Regions from separate parts of the Polaribacter sp. 20A6 genome, predicted to be linked through region 3. Evidence: riboswitches for the same ligand, from Rfam matches in the RefSeq annotation. Region 3 holds a riboswitch; each other region holds the start of a gene.

Region 1 (3,218 bases), on a different contig from region 3:
TGTGGCGCACATATTTGCAAATTCGGTATCTACAGGTTTGCCTTCTTTTACTAACATTGCAGCGGTAACTACCGGAAAAGTTAAAACAGCTTTTTCTCTTTCTTTATTAAACCATTTCATAAAGAACTGTTGTAGTTCTTTAAGGCTTTCCCATTGCGGTTTTGTCATGTCAGGGAAAACAAATTCACCAAATAAGCTATCAAAATATTTTTCATCATACAAAGAAATGTTCCAGAAAACAGATTGATAACCTCTGGCAGCTGCAGGTTGGTTTATGGCGTAAACAGCATGTTGTAAGTGGTTAGAAACCGTTTTTGTATTAGTGTAGAGGTAATCTTTTCCAAAATCTTTTCTAGCAAAATAATCGAAATATAGTAAAAATTCTACAGTTGCCAAAGCACCTGCAAATTGAGAACTTACCGCAAAAACAAGGTTTACAAATTCACCACAATAACTCTCTAAGTGTTGAGGAGCTTTACTTTCTCCGCCCAATTTTGTCAATCCATCAAATAAAAACGGATACATGCTAATAGAAGTGCAATAGGGTTTTAAAGAAGTTTCATCATGTACATAAATTTCATGAGCTTCTATTTGTCTTACATATTCATTAGCTAGTTCCTTGTTAAACAACTGTTCAATTTTATTTTTCACCAACTGCCTATTTACTTGTACATTGATGTCTTTATTTAATTCAGCTTCCATTGTGGCTATGTTTTTTGAAGAAACATTTGCGTTGGCATCTATTTTAGAGCCATCTGCAGCATTGTTAGCGTTAATGTAATTACTGATAAAATTAATTTTTTGATCTACCTGTTTTTGTGTTAAGCGAATCATAGCTTAATAGTTTTTTAAGAATAAATGATTTAATATATTATTTGTTTTTACGTCTATAAATTGCTGATTTGTATTAGGATTTTCTAAGCCTCCTTTTTTAGAGATCCATTTTCCAGTTTTAAGCCAAGTAAGGTGTTGTTGTAAGTTTTTATCAATCCTTTTTTCACCAGTATACAGACAGGTTTTATAGCCTTCTTTTTGTGCATATTTAAGGTGATTAATAAGTTCTTTTTGATGCCATTCGCCTCCCATAAATAAAACACAACTTGCAAACCCTTTGTATTTTTGTAATGTTTTTTGGTATAATTTGATAGAGAGTTGTTGTCCGTTTTCTTCTTTCCATAATATGGGTGAATGACAGCCTTTACAACGAATCTGGCATCCACAAATGCTAAAACATATGCTGATTTCACCAGGAACTTCTTGCAAAACAACCTGAATACTAGAGTAATTCATGTTCACGAAAATTATAATCAATAAAATGTATTTATTGATGGTTAATAATGTGTCAAAAAAGGTACGATAACCAATGATATAAGTAGATACATCGTGCCAATAACCTTTATCCCGAAAGCTCGACTAATATGAAATTGGCAGGTCTTCTGACTTACTCTAGTTTTTACGTCTTCCCATTTTAGAAATAAACAGTGACAAAGAATGTAACAACCTTTAATAGAGCTTACAGCTGCGGGAACAGTACAGGTTTTTCACCTGTTTCCCTTTTAATTATAACAACTAAAGCTGTTATTAGAACCAAATTCTATTCAAATTTAAAAATGATTTCACAACTTTTACTCTAGCAGATAATAACTTGTTAAGAAACTTATGAACAGCTTTTTTTTGTTGACTTAGTTGTTTATATAGTTTTTATTTTAAAATTTAACTTTATTTTTTTTTAGAATATTATCCGAATAAAGAAAAAAAACAGGTTTTATGACAAACTTTAAATCTTATTAAACTTCTAACAAATTCCATTTCGTCATTCTTTTTAAAGTGTCTATCTTTATCCGCTGTAATTAGTCACTTATTTAATGGAACTGTACAAAGAAAATCAACTGAAAGTATACAACTCTTTAACAAAGAAAAAAGAGAATTTTAAATCTATAACAGACGGATACGTTGGTATGTACGTTTGTGGTCCAACCGTTTATAGCAACGCACATTTAGGTAATGTTAGAACTTTTATGTTCTTTGATGTTGTGTATCGTTATTTATTGCATTTAGGCTACAAGGTACGTTATGTGCGTAATATAACCGATGCAGGTCATTTAGAAAACGATGCAGATGAAGGTGAAGATAAAATTGCTGTAAAAGCTCGTTTAGAACAAATTGAGCCGATGGAAGTTGTACAGCGTTATACTGTAGATTTTCATGATGTTTTAAAAAACTATAATTTTTTACCACCAAGTATAGAGCCTACTGCAACCGGACATATTGTTGAGCAGATAGAAATGATTAAAGAAATCATTGATAAGGGGTTTGGGTACGAAGTAAATGGTTCTGTATATTTTGATGTACACGAGTATAATAAAAAAGAAAATTACGGAATTCTTTCAGGAAGAAAAGTAGAAGATTTATTAAATAATACCAGAACTTTAGACGGGCAATCTGATAAGAAAAATCCACAAGATTTTGCACTTTGGAAAAAAGCGGATGAAAAGCATATTATGCGTTGGCCTTCTCCTTGGAGCGATGGTTTTCCGGGTTGGCATTTAGAATGTTCTGTAATGAGTACAAAATATTTAGGTGAAAGTTTTGATATTCATGGTGGTGGAATGGATTTAAAATTCCCACATCACGAATGTGAAATTGCACAATCTAAAACATGTAGTGGTGTAACGCCCGTAAATTATTGGATGCACACAAATATGCTTTCTTTAAACGGACAGAGAATGGCCAAATCTACAGGTAATTTTATTTTACCGAATGAAATTTTATCTGGAGAAAATAACATTTTACCGAAACCATTTTCGGCAAGTGTAGTTCGTTTCTTTAACATGCAAGCCAATTATAGAAGTATTTTAGATTTTTCTGGTGATGCTTTAGAAGCGTCGGAAAAAGGACATTCTAAATTAATGGAAGCGGTTAATTTTTTAGAAAAAATAGAAGCTGGTAAAACATCTACTTTTAATGTTCAAGAATGGAAAACAGCTTGTTATGCTGCCATGAATGACGATTTTAATACGCCAATGTTAATTCCTCAATTGTTTGAGGCTGTAAAGGTTATCAATCAAATAAAAGAACATAAAGCAAGTTTAACTGCAGAAGATTTAACTGAATTTAAAACAACAATTAACGCATTTGTATTTGATGTTTTAGGGTTGATGAATGAAAAATCTCAAGACAATTCAGAAAAAATAAATGGAGTTGTGGAATTGTTGATT
Region 2 (3,218 bases), on a different contig from region 3:
TTGAAGTTTGTATTGATTTTTTGAAAAAATAAATCTACAAAGTATTTCCTTGTAGATTTATTTTAGGGTACTTGTTTTAGATTTCAAACTCTTTAGCAGAAAAGTAAATATCTATTGGAGAAGCTCCTACGTTATCTACCGTTTTTGCTACAGTTTTATCTGCGTTATAAATTACTAAACCACTATTATCTGGATCTATAAAATCCTTTAAACCGATAACGTAAACTTGTTTCGTATTTGGGTGTTGTTTTACAACTGTGTTAAATGCAATTCCGTCGTTAATTGGTGCTGCAAACTCTTCAATTACTTTGGTTTCTGTATTAAAAGTGTAAATTTTTCCAGATGCAGATTCAGACCAAAAAGCATTCACACTTTCTGAGTTCATTGTTAAAATACTATTTGTGTATAAATTAATAACACCATCTGTATCAGTTACTGTTTCATTTATAGAATAGTCTTCATTTAGTTTTGTAAAGGTGGCAGCTGTGGCTCTCTTTTCTTTTGCTACCCAAATAGTTCCGTTTTTATCTTTTAAAAGTCCAGAAATACTGTCATCAAAAGTTATTACAGAAGTAAATTCTTTAGTAGTCATATTCATTACAACTAATTCCTTTCCATCTGCAATTAACACATTTTCTGCATCTACAATTAGTGCAGCATTGTTAAAAAGAATTTCATTAGAAACCTCACTTATAGCATCACCAATACCAGTAGTGGTATTTACATGGCAAAGATTGTAATTTCTACTTCTTCCACTTCCAGAGGTATTAATTACCAAACCATCCGTGTTAGAATACATTTGTAAATAAGATGGAGAAGATACGTTAGAAGAAGTTATAGATTCTTCTACACTTAATGTTTCTAAGTTAACTTTAGAAATATATGATGGTCCGTTTTGACTTACAATATATAGTTGATTATTATAGCTAGAAAAAGAGGTGCTTTCTGCATTTTCAGATACAGTAACGTTTGGTGTTGCAATTTGATTTTCGTCTAGAAATGTAAGTGCTGTTTTATCACTTTCTAGAGATAAGATAAAGGCATTATTGTAAGTTATTGGAGCTTCAGGAACTACATCTTTTTTAGTACAAGATACTGCAAATAATAAGCCAATTAAGGCTAATCTAGTTAGACAACTTTTCATTATGATTGATTTTAAAATTTTAAATAACAAAATAGGCAAGTTCTTACCCTTATTAAAAAGCGAAAAAACCATGCATATGACACGTATTTCTTTTAACTTTTTTCCCGAAAGTTAAAAAAGACGAATATAATTTTTGGCAGGTCTCCTGGCTTGCATTTTGTTAAAACCTTCCCGTCTTTTGTAAAGACAGTGGTGTAAGAAATAACGATAATCTAAACTAGACAATGCTTACAGTTGCGGGAACAGCTCAGGCTTAAAAAAACTACCTGATTCCCTTTTAATTTTAATTCAATTTATTGAATATAAAACCAAAAATTTATGATGCAAAAGTATCCCCTTTTTTCATTATAAAAAACTAATTTCAACAAATAATCTAGTGTATTTTTAGGTCTTAGGAATTGCAATTTCCTTTTATGAGATAGCGAGATTTCTCAATCGCTAAAGTTCTTATTTTGAAGTGATAAAGCTGAATGCAAAAAAACACAGAACTTATCACTGAGAAGTATTTAGAAGTCTAATAGCAGTGATACCATAAACATGAGCAAATTCATGAGATTCCTCAATCGCTTAAAAAAAGCTCATTTCGGAATGACGAACTGTATGAAAAAAACACCCAATTTGTCATTTCGACGAAAGGAGAAATCTCATAACAGTGATCCCAAAACAGCGAGCAACATTATGAGATTTCTTTCTCCATTCGAATTAACAAACAGCGTAAAACACTGAATACTGCTGCTGTAAGCTGAATACTAAAACCACAAACTACTTCTCACTCTCCAATTCCAAAACCTTTTGAATCATTTTATCATCCTGGTGCATAATTCTGTAAAAGCCAACATCGCCAAAAAGTGTATTTGCAATAGAAGCTTTTAGGTATTTTTCTAAGCTTATTTTGGTTGTTAAAGAAGGTTTAAAAGTATCTTTAATATCAGATAAATAACTATTAAAAACAGTCCCATCTGTATCAAAATCTGTAATAAAACTATCTATTGTCCATTTTTGCAGCTTTTTTCTATTGTTATCAACATAATCAAAAGCAAAATCATTAATGGTATTAAAGTAGTAACCATTCATATAAGAAGTAGTGTCTATTGGTACAAAAACATCCGGAATAATTCCTCCGCCACCATAAACAATCTTTCCTTTAGGAGTTTTATATTTAAGAGAATCTACCACTTTTATGCTGTCTTTATTTAACAATTCACCATTAGAAACCCTCTTCTGATAATCTGTATAATAATTCTTATTTCCTTTGTGGTCATATGGTTTTTGAATAGATCTACCGGTTGGCGTATAATAACGAGCCGTTGTTAAACGCACAGCAGAACCATCGCCTAAATCCATTTCTATTTGTACCAAACCTTTTCCAAAAGAACGTCTTCCAATAATGGTTCCTTTATCGTTATCTTGTAAAGCACCCGCTAAAATTTCTGATGCAGAAGCAGAGTTTTCGTCAATTAAAACATACAAACCACCTTTTTCAAAATCACCTTTAGAGGTTGCAAAAGATTCATCTATTTCGTTTTTATTGTTTTTTGTAAAAACAATCAGTTTATCATCTTCTAAAAATTCATCAATAATACTATTTGCAATGTCTATAAAACCACCACCATTGCCTCTAATATCAAGAATTAAATCGGTCATTCCATCATCAATTAAGGTGTTTAATGCAGATTTAAATTCACTGTAAGTATTTCTCGCAAAACGATCTAATTTAATATAACCAACAGAGTCGTTCACCATATATGCTAAATCAACACTTTTAATATTTACATTACCACGAGTCACAGAAACGGTAAAAGTAGAGTCAATACTTTTTCTATAAATTTTAAGCGCAACTTTGGTATTTGGTTTCCCTTTTAAATAACCAGGCACTTTATCGGTGTACATTTTTTTACCATACAAAGTATCTTTGTTAGCCATTAAAATTCTGTCTCCTGCCTTAATTCCTGCTTTTATACTTGGTCCACCTTTTATAGGTTGAATAACGGTAATTGAATCTTCAATCATTCTAAACTGAACGCCGATTCCTACAAAATTACCTTGCATGTTTTCTGTAACTGCTTGCAGCTTT
Region 3 (3,218 bases):
TCTTGAACTCTAATAAAAGTAGTTCTTTTAGTCAATTCTTTCAGCCTGCTTGCACCAACATACGTACATGTAGACCTAATTCCGCCTAAAATATCTATAACAGTATCATCTACATTTCCTCTGTAAGGAACTTCAACCGTTTTTCCTTCGGATGCTCTATAATTTGCAACGCCACCAACATGTTTGTTCATGGCAGTTGTAGAACTCATTCCGTAAAAAGCTTTAAATTTATCTCCATTTTTTTCAATCAGTTCACCTCCGCTTTCTTCATGTCCAGCAAGCATGCCGCCTAACATTACAAAATCAGCACTTCCACCAAATGCTTTAGATAAATCTCCAGGAATTTTACAGCCACCATCAGAAATAATTTGTCCGCCCATACCATGTGCTGCATCTGCACATTCTATAATAGCAGAAAGTTGCGGATAACCAACCCCTGTTTTTACACGTGTTGTACAAACAGAACCAGGACCAATACCTACTTTAATTATATCAGCGCCAGCTAATAATAATTCTTCTACCATTTCTCCAGTAACTACATTACCTGCAATAATTACTTTATTAGGGTGATCTTTACGCATTTTCTGAACAAAATTCACAAAATGTTCTGAGTAGCCGTTAGCAACATCAACACAGATAAAGTTTATTTGAGGAAATTCAGATAAAATTTCTTTTACTTTTTCAGAATCGTCTTTACCTGTTCCGGTACTAACGGCAATATTGTTTAGTATTTTTTCATCAGCTTTTGCTGCAAATTCTCTCCATTCTTCTATAGAATAATGTTTATGAATTGCAGTGAAAAGGCCATGTTTTGCAAGTGCTTTTGCCATTTCAAAAGTACCAACAGTGTCCATATTTGCAGCCATTATAGGAATTCCTTTCCAAACAACATCGCTGTGTAAAAAAGTAAACTCTCTTTCTAAACTTACTTGTGATCTCGATTTTAATGTAGATCGTTTTGGGCGAATCATTACATCTTTAAAACCTAACTTTAATTCATTTTCTATTCTCATTTCTATCAAAATTATCAATCCTTAAAGGTATAAAATTTGGAAACGAATTAATTAGATTGTTCATAAGAATGCATATATATTTGCAACGATTTTGGTTTTGATGTAGAAATAATTTACATCGAATTAAAAGGGAATCTGGTTGAAATCCAGAACTGTTCCCGCAACTGTAAGTTTATACTAAGCTTGTGCTGAGTTTATTTCAGCATCATTTAGTACCTCTTTAGAGGATGTTATTAATTCTTTTACCACTGACATTTTTTTGTTGGGAAGGTATAATAACATAAAACGAGTCAGGAAACCTGCCATAAATCACGAGTTTAAAACTTTCGGGATAAAGGTTTATGTACTAATTCTATTTTGTACACAAATTTACCTGATTTATTTAGATTCCTTGTTTAACAAGGAGTAATCATTATTGTTTTCTTGTAAAAGAAGAAGACTTAAATTAAATCATTAAAAATGAAAAAACAATTATTAATTGTTGGTGTTTTGGCATGTAGTTTTGCTAGCACAAATCTTTTTGCACAGCAAAAAGAAAAAGTAGAGGCTTTAGATGAAGTTGTTGTTACAGCAACAAAATTCAATCTAAAAAAAGAGAATACCGGTAAGGTAATTCAGAAAATTACTCAAAAAGAATTGCAACAAAATGCTGGTAAAAATGTTATTGAAATTCTAAATAATGTTGTTGGTATTGATGTTAGAGGTGTAAATTCTAATGCATCAGAACCAAGAAGTATTAATATTAGAGGAGGAAGAAATAGGCAAGTTTTAGTTTTAATTGATGGTGTGCCGGTTACAGATCAATCTGCAATTAATCAACAATTCGATTTACGTTTATTAGCCGTTAGTCAAATAGAGTCTATTGAAATTTTAAAAGGTGCATCATCTACATTATACGGTTCTGGAGCAGCTACTGCAGTTATTAATGTTGTTTTAAAGAAAGCATCAGAAGATAAAATTTCTGGTTCTTTTGAAACAAGTGTTGGTACAAATAATACCGCAAATGTTAAAGGAAGCGGATTGTCTGATAACAACCAAAACGTAAGTTTAAACGGTACTTTAGGGAAACTTAATTTCTTAGGTTCTTTTAGTATTACTGGAACAGACGGAATGTCTGCTGCAAAAAGTAAAACAAATGCTGTTTATGAAAATGATAGTTTTTACAGTAAAAATGCATTGTTAAAATTAGGTTATGCAGTAAATGATAAGTTTTCTATAGAGACTTTCTTAAATTATGATGATTTTGATTATGATTTTGACGCAGGGGCTTTTTCTGATAGTGATGTAAATACAGGAGATCAAGAGCAGTTTAGAGTTGGTGTAAAACCAAAATACACTTATAATAAAGGAGAAGTTTACTTATTAGCTTCTGCAAATGTGGTAGAAAGAAATTTAGAGCAATTCAATTCTTTTGCTGGTACTTTAGACAACTACGAATTTGTTGGTAGAAGTGTAAATTTAGATTTAGTAAATAGATATGATTTTAAGGATGGTAAAATTCAATTAATTACAGGTTTAAATTATCAAATTCACAGTAATAATACAGTTACTCCTTTTGCAGAAATTGAAAAAGGAATTGCAAATTTTAATACTGTAGATCCTTATGCAAGTGTAGTGTATATAACAGATTTTGGTTTAAGTGCCAATGTAGGTGGACGATTAAATATTCATAATGTATATGGTAATCATGCAGTTTATGACGGGAATCTTGCGTACTCAGTTTTAAAGAATGAAAATGCTTCTATTAAATTATTAACTTCTTATAGTACAGCTTTTATTACACCAAGTTTGTATCAATTATATGATGGTTTTTCTGGTAATTTAGATTTAAAACCAGAATCTAATGAAACTTTTGAAGCAGGTTTTGATGTAAATTATAAAGATTGGCTTCAGTTTGATATGGTTTATTTTAATAGAAAAGAGGAAGATGCAATTATTTATGATAATGCTACTTACAAATATGGTAATGGTTCTTCTGATGCAAATGGTTTGGAAATAAATACAAATATTACGCCTCTTAAATTTTTAACTGTTAACGCGTCTTATACGTATGTAGATAAAGATAATACAGAAGATTTTAACGATTATATTCCTGCAAATAAATTTGTAGCTGGTTTAGATGTAAATGCTTTTACAAATACATTCTTTAATATTACTTATAAAAATGTAGGTGATAGAAGTATTTTTGATAGGTATGGTTCTTTT

What was found. A riboswitch is a leader RNA that binds a small molecule or an ion and turns the genes downstream of it on or off. The one in region 3 is predicted to bind cobalamin.
Region 1: another riboswitch for cobalamin. It lies ahead of nrdG (anaerobic ribonucleoside-triphosphate reductase activating protein); the one in region 3 lies ahead of GQS57_RS16755 (TonB-dependent siderophore receptor).
Region 2: another riboswitch for cobalamin. It lies ahead of GQS57_RS04245 (hypothetical protein); the one in region 3 lies ahead of GQS57_RS16755 (TonB-dependent siderophore receptor).

Annotation. Positions count from the first base shown of each region.
Region 1 is NZ_WTPZ01000009.1:52,973-56,190, reverse strand. Features, by position in the region: gene nrdD (anaerobic ribonucleoside-triphosphate reductase) at 1-834, opposite strand, end outside; gene nrdG (anaerobic ribonucleoside-triphosphate reductase activating protein) at 838-1,290, opposite strand; cobalamin riboswitch at 1,409-1,607, opposite strand; gene cysS (cysteine--tRNA ligase) at 1,866-3,218, shown strand, end outside.
Region 2 is NZ_WTPZ01000002.1:116,565-119,782, reverse strand. Features, by position in the region: gene GQS57_RS04250 (S9 family peptidase) at 1-32, shown strand, start outside; gene GQS57_RS04245 (hypothetical protein) at 77-1,144, opposite strand; cobalamin riboswitch at 1,262-1,472, opposite strand; gene GQS57_RS04240 (S41 family peptidase) at 1,907-3,218, opposite strand, start outside.
Region 3 is NZ_WTPZ01000010.1:4,789-8,006, forward strand. Features, by position in the region: gene GQS57_RS16750 (GMP reductase) at 1-1,013, opposite strand, end outside; cobalamin riboswitch at 1,089-1,335, shown strand; gene GQS57_RS16755 (TonB-dependent siderophore receptor) at 1,473-3,218, shown strand, end outside.